Regions from separate parts of the Pseudophaeobacter sp. 1A09344 genome, predicted to be linked through region 1. Evidence: riboswitches for the same ligand, from Rfam matches in the RefSeq annotation. Region 1 holds a riboswitch; each other region holds the start of a gene.
What was found. Region 1 has a riboswitch for cobalamin ahead of SM765_RS03950 (DUF1636 domain-containing protein). Riboswitches for the same ligand answer to the same signal wherever they lie in the genome.
Positions count from the first base shown of each region.

Region 2: it holds a riboswitch for cobalamin, as region 1 does, so the genes downstream of both, SM765_RS05065 (hypothetical protein) here and SM765_RS03950 (DUF1636 domain-containing protein) in region 1, are expected to answer to the same signal.
Region 3: it holds a riboswitch for cobalamin, as region 1 does, so the genes downstream of both, SM765_RS18580 (TonB-dependent receptor plug domain-containing protein) here and SM765_RS03950 (DUF1636 domain-containing protein) in region 1, are expected to answer to the same signal.

Region 1 is NZ_JAXGFS010000002.1:164,094-167,785, reverse strand. It holds gene cobW (cobalamin biosynthesis protein CobW) at 32-1,066, opposite strand; gene SM765_RS03950 (DUF1636 domain-containing protein) at 1,070-1,492, opposite strand; cobalamin riboswitch at 1,598-1,813, opposite strand; gene cobO (cob(I)yrinic acid a,c-diamide adenosyltransferase) at 1,866-2,501, shown strand; gene glpD (glycerol-3-phosphate dehydrogenase) at 2,575-3,692, opposite strand, start outside.
Region 2 is NZ_JAXGFS010000002.1:383,380-387,071, reverse strand. It holds gene SM765_RS05075 (DNA polymerase III subunit gamma/tau) at 1-1,319, opposite strand, end outside; gene SM765_RS05070 (protein-tyrosine phosphatase family protein) at 1,457-1,978, shown strand; gene SM765_RS05065 (hypothetical protein) at 2,093-2,467, opposite strand; cobalamin riboswitch at 2,587-2,822, opposite strand; gene SM765_RS05060 (SRPBCC family protein) at 2,931-3,398, opposite strand; gene nudC (NAD(+) diphosphatase) at 3,461-3,692, opposite strand, start outside.
Region 3 is NZ_JAXGFS010000012.1:59,741-63,432, forward strand. It holds gene SM765_RS18575 (ABC transporter substrate-binding protein) at 1-829, opposite strand, end outside; gene SM765_RS18580 (TonB-dependent receptor plug domain-containing protein) at 833-2,719, opposite strand; cobalamin riboswitch at 2,880-3,092, opposite strand; gene SM765_RS18585 (Lrp/AsnC family transcriptional regulator) at 3,566-3,692, opposite strand, start outside.

The DNA of each region.
Region 1 (3,692 bases):
CAGCTGTTTTTGCCCCGGTCTTGCACCAAACTCAGGCTCCCAGATCCGCGTGGATGCCCGCGACGTCGATATCGTCGTGTTCGGCAATCACCACCAGCTGGGTCTTGCGCGGCTGGGCGCCCCAGGGTTGGTCGTATTGGGCGCGCAGCCGTTCGCCCACCGCCTGAACCAGCATGCGCATCGGTTTCCCTTCCACCGCGACATAGCCTTTGACGCGCAGAATTTTGCGGTTGCGGGCCATGTTGACGATGCGGTCCTGCAGGTCCTGCGGGTCGGAGACTTCGCCCATTTCAACGACGATGCTTTCAAAATCATCATGCTCGTGATCGTGGTGGCCATCGTGATGGCTGGGGCGGGCCTCCAGATCGTTTTCGGCCGCCGCGCCGATCCCCAGCACCACACGCGGATCGATCACGCCTTCGCTCATCGGCAGGATCGGCAGTTGGCGCGGGGCTTCGGCTTCGATCACGGCACGGGCCTTGGCAAGGCCTTCCTCCCCGGCAAGGTCTGCCTTGGACAGAAGCACGATATCTGCACACGAGACTTGGTCCTCGAAGACTTCGGACAGCGGGGTTTCATGATCCAGACTGTCGTCCGCCTCGCGCTGGGCCTGCACGGCGTCAAGATCCGGGGCGAATTGCCCTGCGGCGACGGCCTCGGCATCGGCAAGGGCAATGACCCCGTCTACGGTGATGCGCGAGCGGATCGCGGGCCAGTCAAAGGCTTTGAGCAGCGGTTTCGGCAGCGCCAGCCCGGAGGTTTCAATCAGGATATGTTCGGGCGTTTCCGGCAGGGCCATTAGGGCCTCGATCGTGGGGATGAAATCGTCCGCCACGGTGCAGCAGATGCAGCCGTTCGCCAGCTCCACGATATTGTTTTCTGGGCAGTTTTCATCGGCGCAGGATTTCAGGATGTCGCCGTCCACGCCCGCAGTGCCGAATTCATTGACCAGCACGGCCAGACGTTTGCCCTGTGGGTTCTGCATCAGGTGGCGGATCAGCGTGGTCTTGCCCGCGCCGAGAAAGCCGGTCACCACGGTGACGGGAATTTTGTTGAGATCGCTCATCGGTTACTCCTCGGATGGGATGTCACCCGGCTGGGGCGCCGGGGGAATGCGGGCGATGGATTGCTTGCGAAAGACCTGCGGGCGCGCACGCCAGGGCACCAGACCATCGGCGGTCGCGGCATAGGCGGCTGCGCCTTGCAGGATGTCATCGACGTGTTGATTGGGATCCAGATCGCCGTAGATGTAGCTCCAGCGCTCCGTTCCGCCGCTCAGCACCATGGAGCAGCCGCGCTTGCAGGCGGACAGGCATTCGACGCCGCGCACCGAAACCCCGTCGGGCAGGTCGGCGGCGCGCAGCGCCCGCAGCAACAGGGTGCCGGGCCGGGTGGCTTCGGGATCAACGCCTTCGCGTTTGCAGGTGGTGCAGATGGTCAGTGTGACCTCTGGCCTGCCATTTCCGGGCTGATCAGCCGTATCCTTCGCCATTGGCGCGCCTCTCCTTGCGTCCTGTCAGACAGACGGGGAGGGGCCAGAGGGGAGCCGCAGTGCTGAAACGACTCACACATCCGGTCGCGGAACACCCCGTCCGCCCGTAGATTAAGTCTGTTGGCAGGTCTCCCGGCTTGCGGATCTCAAGACCGTCGCAGTGCTGCGGGGTCTTTGCGGTTCTCCGGCCTTCCCGGTGTTACCCAGTGGCGTGGAGACCTCTCCGGTCACGGTCGCGGGGGCGGCTGTGCTTGGGCCAGATGGCCGTGTCACATTCCCTCTTCGCCTGCTTTCGCAGGAACCAACAAAATCCCCTTGCGCTATTGCGGGCTTCCTTGTCAAGACATGGTGCCAAACTGCAGGAGGGCACTTGGTGACCGAAAAGTCTGATAACGGCATTTCCGAGGAAGAAGCGGCACGGCACGCGTCCAAGATGGCGAAAAAGAAAGCGGCGCGTGACCGCATGATGGCCAACAAGGACGGTGAAAAGGGGCTGATCATCGTCCACACCGGCCCCGGCAAGGGCAAGTCCAGCTCGGGATTCGGCATGATCATGCGCTGCATCGCCCACGGCATGCCATCCGCCGTGGTGCAGTTCATCAAGGGCGCCTGGCAGACCGGCGAACGCACCCTGATCGAGGAGCATTTCGGCGATCTGTGCCAGTTCTACGCGATGGGTGAAGGCTTCACCTGGGAGACTCAGGACAAGGCCCGCGATATCGCGGCGGCCCGCGCAGGCTGGGAAAAGGCCAAGGAAATGATCCTGGATGAGCGCAACACCATGGTTTTGCTCGATGAAATTAACATTGCTCTGCGCTATGAATATCTGGATCTGGATGAGGTTCTGGAGTTCCTGGTTGAGCAGAAACCACCGATGACTCATGTGGTTCTGACCGGACGGAACGCTAAGGAAGAGCTGATCGAGATCGCGGATCTGGTGACCGAGATGGGCCAGATCAAACATCCTTTCCGCGCCGGGATCAAGGCGCAGAAAGGGGTGGAGTTCTAAGACGGCCAGACCATCTGCAGAGGTGTCACCGGGCAGGGAATACCGTGCCCGGTGCGTTTGGATTGCCCCGCCGTTACGCGGCAATCTTGTCCTTGATATAGGTATCGACCGCGGCGCGTTCTTCCTCGGTCAGGCGCAGGCCCAGCTTGGTGCGGCGCCACAGGAAATCCTCGCCGCTGCGCACCCATTCGTTGGCAATCGCCCAGTCCAACTCCCGCTCGGTGATGGTGGCGCCGAAATCGTGCCCCAGCGCCTGGGCGGATTTTGCATCACCCAGGATCAGCCGCGCTTCGGTGCCATAAGCGCGGATCAGACGCCGGGCCCAATAAGGCGTCAGGAAGGAATAATCCGCTGCAAGATCCGCCTGCAGCTTGGTCACATCTTTGACCGCGAAATTGCCGCCGGGCAGGGGCACACCTGCTGTCCAGTTGCCGCCGACGCCGGGCAGAGCCTCGGAGATCTTGGCAAGCGCGGCCTCGGCCAGTTTGCGGTAGGTGGTGATCTTGCCGCCAAAGATGTTCAGCAGCGGTGCATTGCCCGTGTCCAGTGACAGCACATATTCCCGCGTCGCCGCCGTCGCCGAGCTGGCGCCATCGTCATACAGCGGGCGCACACCGGAGTAGGTCCACAGAATGTCGCCGCGGTGCAGCGGTTTTTTGAAATACTGCGAGGCAAAATCGATCAGGTAGTCCTGTTCCTCGGGGGTGCAGCTGGGGGCCGTCTCCGGGTCGGGATGGTCGGCGTCGGTGGTGCCGATCAGAGTGAAATCTTCTTCATAGGGGATGGCAAAGATGATCCGCCCGTCGGTGCCCTGAAAGAAATAGCAGCGCCCGTGGTCGAAGAGTTTCGGAACCACGATATGGCTGCCGCGTACCAGACGCACGCCTTCGCGGCTGTTCTGGCCCAGTTTCTGGTTCAATACCTCCGCAACCCAGGGACCCGCCGCATTGACCAGCATCCGCGACCGACGCGTGAACACTTGCCCCGTCAGACTGTCCTTCAGGTGGATGAGCCAATGATCCTCGGCGCGTTCAGCCGCCAGAACTTTGGTGCGGGTCATGATTTCGGCGCCGCGCGCCTGCGCGTCGCGGGCGTTGAGCACCACCAGGCGGGCATCCTCGATCCAGCAGTCCGAATATTCAAAGGCGGTCTGGAACTTGTCCTTCAGCGGCGCCCCCGCTTCGTCGCGGC
Region 2 (3,692 bases), 220 kb from region 1:
GCGCCTTGCGGCGGGGCCGTGGTGACAGCCGATGCCCCGCCTGCGGCAGGCGCGCCCATGCTTTGCATGGGCATTCCGCCACCACCGCCGGGCGGCGGGGGCGGCATATCCTGCAGCTTGCGGATCAACTCCTCGGGACTGGGCAGATCGGCCACGTGCGTCAGGCGGATCACCGCCATCTCGGCAGCCATCATGGCGTTGGGGGCGGCGGCGACCTCTTCCAGCGCCTTGAGCAGCATCTGCCACATGCGGGTCAACACCCGCATCGGCAGCGCTTCGGCCATCTGTTGACCGCGGGCGCGCTCATCCGGGCTGATGGTCGGATCCTCTGCCGCGTCTGGCGTAATCTTTACCACCGACACCCAATGGGTGATTTCGGCCAGATCGCGCAGAACAGCCAGCGGATCGGCGCCTTCGGCATATTGCGAGGAGAGCTCGCTGAGCGCCGCAGCCGCATCGCCGCGCAGGATCATATCCATCAGATCCAGCACCCGGCCCCGGTCGGCAAGGCCCAGCATGGCGCGCACTTGATCGGCGGTGGTCTCGCCCGCGCCGTGGGAAATCGCCTGATCCAGCAGCGAGGTTGCATCGCGGGCCGAACCTTCGGCAGCGCGGGTGATGAGGGCGAGCGCATCCTCGGCGATCTGGGCGTTTTCGGCGGTGGCGATCTTGCGCAGGAGGGCGATCATCACCTCGGGCTCAATCCGGCGCAGATCGAACCGCTGGCAGCGCGACAGGACCGTCACCGGAACCTTGCGGATCTCGGTGGTGGCGAAGATGAACTTCACATGGGCGGGGGGTTCCTCCAGCGTTTTCAGCAGCGCGTTGAACGCGCTGGTAGAGAGCATGTGAACCTCGTCGATGATGTAAATCTTATAGCGGGCCGAGGCTGCGCGGTACTGGACCGAATCGATGATTTCGCGGATGTCGCCGACGCCGGTGCGGCTGGCGGCGTCCATCTCCATCACGTCCACGTGGCGGCCTTCCATGATCGCGAGGCAATGCTCGCACTGACCGCAGGGTTCGGTGGTGGGGCCGCCGTTGCCATCGGTGCCGATACAGTTCATCCCCTTGGCAATGATCCGGGCGGTGGTGGTCTTACCCGTGCCGCGAATACCGGTCATGATGAAAGCCTGAGCGATCCGGTTCGCGGCAAAGGCGTTTTTCAGCGTACGCACCATGGCGTCCTGGCCAACCAGATCCGCAAAGGTTTCGGGCCGGTACTTGCGGGCGAGGACCTGATACTGGCCAGACGGCTGCTCCGCGTGCTGAACCTCAGCGGTTTGGGTTTCAGGATCGGATGTTGGGGTGTCGCTCATGCTGTCTCGTGCCGGATTCGGAATGGGATTGGGACCGCCTCATAGGGTAGGGAAGCCCGCGGGCTTCGTCCACCGCTGTTGACCGTCCGGCAGGGCAGGTGGCAGAGTTTTTCCCTGTATGTGGTGGAGAGTGTGTGATGACTGGGATGAGTTCAGATGGGGCAGGCCTGCAGGCCGGGCAGCCCTTTACGATCTACGCGGTGTCCGCCGCCAATGGCATTCTTGCGATCTGCCCGCTGCCCGGTGCCGGGGGCGACTACAAGGGGGATCTTGAGCTGATCCACGACTGGCAGCCCGGTCTGGTCATTTCCATGACCACCGAAGCCGAGCATGTCTCCGTCGGGGCCGCGACGCTGGGGGTTGATCTGCAGAGCATGGGAAGCCGCTGGGTGCATCTGCCGGTGGCGGATTTCGGTGTGCCCGGCCCGGAGGTGAACGAGGCCTGGCCCGGGGTCAGCGCCTCGGCACGTCAGGCGCTGACCGGTGGCGGCCGCGTTCTAGTGCATTGCCGGGGCGGCTGCGGGCGCTCCGGCATGGTGGTGCTGCGCCTGTTGATCGAATGCGGCGTTGCGCCAGAGGCGGCGCTAAACAGGTTGCGCATGTCTCGCCCCTGCGCGGTCGAGACCGAGGCACAGATGGCCTGGGCCCGCAGCCGCTGAGCCAGAGGCAGCCCGCCGGAGCGGGCCCGACTGTCATCCCGCTTTCTTCTTCACAGGGCGCGGCATTCACCGAATAAAACCGACGCCCCTCCTGTGGGTTCTCAGGGTCTGCCGCTACGCCGCGCTGAGCGGGATGGCTTCTCCGAAGGAGCAGGGGCGATGTGGCAGGTGATCTGCGGGCTGCGCTTGTGCATCGCTGGACAGCAGCGCGTCGGCAAAACGGTCCAGACCGCTGCGCTCTGCTGCGGTGTCCACTTCGCAGAACACCCGGATCCTGTCGTGCGAGGCAAAAAAGCGCGCCGGGCAATGGCGGGTGCAGCCATCGAGCAGGCTGTCGCCGGTGATTTCAAAATCCTCTTCGGTCATATCCCGCGCGGTATCGAGCGCCCCGCACAGGGCCACCAGCATCCGTTCCAGTGCCGGGCAGCTTGCCCCGGTGTGTTGACAGGTCGTTGCCGCAAGTTCATGCGTTTTTGTCGTCCAGATCATCGCGCCCTCCGCGCTGGGGCAGGGGCATAATGAGGGGGAGAGACATGTGGCCGGATGCTTGTCGGCCAGAACGGGCCGCGCAACAGGAGCCATCTCACCCGCTCCGGACACCCCGCCCGGTTTCGAGTTGTGCGATGGCAGGTCTCCTGACTTGCGGGTCATAGCTTCTCCGGTCCTTCCCGGCCGCAGGTCTGTACCTTGCGTCCAGTGGATCTTCCGGGGTCGCTCTCCGCCTACAGTTGCGGGGGCAGTCGTGGAATTGTTCTGGCCGAGAGAGGCCGGATCGCACCACGTTCCCTTTTCATCCCGGACCCGCCAAAGGCGGATCGCGGAAACCATCTGTGAAATGGGTAGCGGGTCGAAGGGCGAGTCGTCAATTCGCTTGTGTGAAAGTCGGAGAAATCCGCGCCAACACCAGCAAGCCAGGTAAGCTTGCTGAATTGTGCAGGCGGATGCGGTGCCCTCAGGCCGTGCGGTTCAATCGTTCTTCGGTCAGCCGTGCGAAATCTGCCGCGCGCGCTTTGAATTTCTTATTGAGCGAGCCGCGCGCCAGTTTGAAGGATTGCAGCAGCAACCGCCCCGACAGGGTCTTGGCCGTCAGGTTGAGCGAAATTGTTACACGGGTGCGCCGCGGCGACAGCGCCATCAGTTCGATCTCGGTTTCGCCGTTCAGCCCGCTGCTGTCGCCGGACAGCAGAATGCGGGTGACGGGATCATAGGATTTGAGAGCAATGCGCAGCTCGCGCGCCTTGCCGCGAAAGCTGAATTTGGCATCCCAGGCGAGGCCGTTTTCAGGCGTGCTGATATCGCCGATCCGTTGCACGTCGATGCCGCGCCGGATGGCCGAGCGTTCAAAGCTTTCAAAGTCCGACAGGGCTTCAAACACGTCGGCGATCGGTGAATCGATATCTTCTTTACTCGTGAAATCCATGACTCTGACGCCTGCTTGCCTGTTTTGATTGATCAATTCTCAGCGTGGCCGCGATATTCCCTTTAATCCAGCGTATCCGCAAGCCAGTTCTGCAACAGAAAATGTGCAATTGCTCCTTTTCGGGCAGGCTTCAGGATCGGGTGCTCTCCGGCAAAGGCGGTCATCATGTCCTGCTTGCTGACCCAGATCGCGTCCTCGATTTCATGTGGGTCGATGGTCAGCTCGCGATCCAGCGCGATCCCGCGGCAGCCGAACATCAGCGACATTGGAAAGGGCCAGGGCTGGCTGGACAGG
Region 3 (3,692 bases), on a different contig from region 1:
CCTCACGTTCCATGAAGGCGCGGCGCTCTGCCGCCAGTGTCTCTACCGCGCGCAACACATGCGGTGTCGGGCAGATCCAGTCGGCATTGCGGATTTCCCCGGCGCCGCTGCGTCCGGCCAGCATGCGCACCAGCGGATGTTTCAGAATTTCCTCACTGCGGGAATTGCGCGGATAGGCGGTTGTGCCGACCAGCAGATCCGGCTCTGACAGCACCAGCAGCTCCAGCGGCAGCTGGCCGGAATGGGAATAGCCCAGTTCATCGGCGATATTACGAAAACCTGCCGCCTCCAGGATTTGCCCGGCCAGCGTCTGGCGGCCTGCAGTATATCCGTTGGCCGCATAAAGCGCGGCGCGCGGGCGATTGTCCGGGGCATCCGCCCGCAGAAACTCCAGCTGCTGGTCAAAATCCGCCAGCAACCGGCGCGCGGCTTCCTGACGGCCCAGCGCCTCGCCCACCTCGACGATGCGGGTTCGGACATCCTCCAGCGAAAAGGCTGGCCCGAATTCCGCCACCGGCACGCCAAGGCGGCGCAGCATATCCATCGTTGCAGGCGCCGAAGATGCGCCAGCGATCACCAGATCCGGCTTCAGCAGGTAGATTTCTTCCGCCAGCCCGTGATTGACCGGATAGGCCTGCGCCTCTTCGGCCATGGCCGAGGCCCGGGGGTCCCGGGCGACGAAGGAAATCGAGATCAGTTGATCCGGCGCGGCCAGCATCATCGCCATCTGATCCACGCAGAGATTCATCGTAACAACGCGCGACGGCCCGGCAAAGGCTCCGGTGGCGGCCCAGAAAAGGGCCAGGGCTATGCCGGGCAGCCAGCGCATCGATCAGAAGGAGGCCCGGACGCCGATATAGGCGGCGCGGCCGCGTTTCGCGTAGCCCCAGACGTCCGAGTATTCCTCGTCAAACAGATTGGTGACACGTCCGGTCAGGACCACATTCGGGTTCAGCTCATACTGGGCCGAGACATCGACGGTGGTGTAATCCGGCAGCTCGGCCGTGGCATAGGTGCCAAAGAACTGGCTGTCCCAGTTGCCTGCCACATGGCGGACATCCGCAGTGATGGAGCCGCGACCATTGAAAGTGTCGAGCGTGGCGCTCAGCAGCAGTTCGTGTTCGGGGCGGCGCACCTCGACCGTACCATTGGGGTTGGTGGCATCCAGATAGGTGTAGGACAGACGGAGATCGAGGTTTTCCGTGGCCTCAAGGCTGGCCGCCAGTTCGACACCTTTGCGCTCGCTGTCTCCGGCCTGATTGCGGAAGGAGAAGGTGGTCGCATTTACCATATAGGCTTCGATCTCACCCGTCAGCGTCTCGTCGAAATAGGTTACATCAACCAGCCCGCGCCCCTGCAGGAACGGCACCTCGACGCCCAGATCAAAGCTGCGGTTTTCTTCGGGCTGCAGGTTCTGATTACCCAGATAGGTGGTGGCACCAAAGGTGCTGTTGGCAAAGAGCTCAAAATAGGTCGGGTTCACGATACCGGTGCCGGCCGAGCCATGCAGCCGTACACCGCTGCCCGCAAAGGTATAGGACGCACTGGCGTTCCAGCTGGTGGCATCTTCGAAGGCATTGTTGTTGTCGCGGCGCACGCCCAGCTGCAGATCCAGACCATTGGCAAAGCTGCCACGGTATTCCAGCGCGATCGAATTGGTCTTGCGCGCAAAGGCCGGATTGGAACGGCTGGAATCCTCTTCCCATTCCAGAATGGCGTTCAGCAGGTGATCTGTCAGCTCTACCGACTGGCCATCAAGGCCAAAGCTCAGCAGGTATTTCGCCGCTTCCGTCTTTGTCTCGGTCAGGGCGCCGCCGTTGTAGGATTGGTCAAAATCCGTACGCTCGTAAGACAGACGATGTTTCAGGCGTCCGCCCAGCGTGTCGAGCTCCGCAAAGATCTGCGCCAGCTGTTCATCGCGGTCGCTGAACTGCGTGGGATCATCCACCACATAGCTGGCCGCATCGGTCGCGGTAAAAGACGTGCTGTCGCTGTCGAAACGCTCTTCCGAGGCACGCAGGTTGAAACCCAGCTTCAGCCGCTCGGTGACAAGGTAGTCGCCTTTCACCTGCGCGGTATTGCGGCGGATGCCATCCTCTTCGCCGCCGCTGCCGGAGAAGTCGTAGCCATCGTCATTATCGTGGGCGAGGTTGAGCGAGATGCCGCCGCGCTCGGTGCGGGAGGAGACCCGCGCCGAGGCCCGGTAGCCGTCCGAGCCAACTTCGAGGCTGCCACCGTATTCGGTGCCGATGCCGCCACTCTTGGTGATGATGTTGATCACACCCGCCGAGGCGTTGGAGCCGTAGAACACCGATTGCGGACCGCGCAGCACCTCGATCCGCTCGATATTGGCGGTATCAAGGCCAGACAGGATATAGTCGCTGTCGCCGCCCGAGGCCTCGATGCCGTCGATCAGGATCAGCGTGTGGTTGGCTTCGGCGCCACGAATGCGGACCTGTGTAAAGCTGTCACCTGCACCGGTGACCATCAGACCAGGAACCGAGCGCAGCGCATCCTGAACCGTGGTGATGCCGCGCTGTTCGATCTCTTCGCTGGTCACGACCGAAACCGAGCGACCGTATTTCTGAGCCTCGACAGGGGTAAAACCACCGGAGACGATGAGTTCGCCCAGATCGATGATCTCCGCCTCCTGGGCGGTTGCCAGTGCCGGGGGGATGGCCATCAGGGTGGCGGCCAGGGACAAGCTTACCTTGTGCATCGTTTCAGTTCTCCCAGCCTGCACATTCGGTGCAGGAAAAGTGGCTGCCCATAAGCGGGCAACATGTACAAATCATCGGTCCTTGGAAGGCAGTGCTTCCACAGACAGTTCAATTGCCACCACTACGGAAGTCCGTTGTCCCCGGCGCGCCCCGCACCCGGACTGGGTGATCCTTCTGGCAGGTCTCCTGACTCGCGGGTCGCAGCTTTGCCGCGCCTTCCCACCTCCTCTTGAGGCAGTGGCATATCGCAGCATTGCTCTCCGCTCACAGTTGCGGGGGCAGTCATGGTTTTGACGTCTTGTACCGACGCCTTACCATGTTCCCTTTTACCCGGATGGTATTCCCAGCCGGACCAGAATGGCCGGACTTAGGCAAACTCGATTTGCTCTGTCAAGAAGGAGTAGACGCCGCCAAGGATGGAGTTTTCAAACAATGCACCGCGCACACCAGCAACAATCGCCTGAAATCAACTGCTAAGTGATGGTTTCAATGCTGCAAACGCAATGCTGTGCCGCATCGACCGCAACCTTTGCGCAGGCGATATTCCACGCTACGGCATGGTTCCCCGTTCCGATCTCCACCGAATCCAATGGCTGGGGTCGTGGCTGTCCCCCCTGCCCCGCATCACGGACAGATTTCCCCTGGCAATGCCCCTGCGGTGGCAACGCGCCTCTTCCGCATCCCGGCGGAGCTATGGCGTTTCCATCTTCGCCCAAGCGTTCCAGTACGAGACCGCGCATGAACGCCCAGATCTTCGCAAAGGTCTGTCGCGGGCACAGGTTCAGTCCGGTGGCCGGTTACAGGCTCCGGTTCAAACACGACGGAAAACCAGCTTGCGCGGCAGTCTATTTCATTGATGCTGCACTGACCGGCAGCTTGCTCGACGCCTTCATTTCTTTCAATGAGAGGTTGGACCGAATGCTAGTGACACCGGGTAGCCGCCTCAGAGTGCTGTCGACGAAACCACTGTAA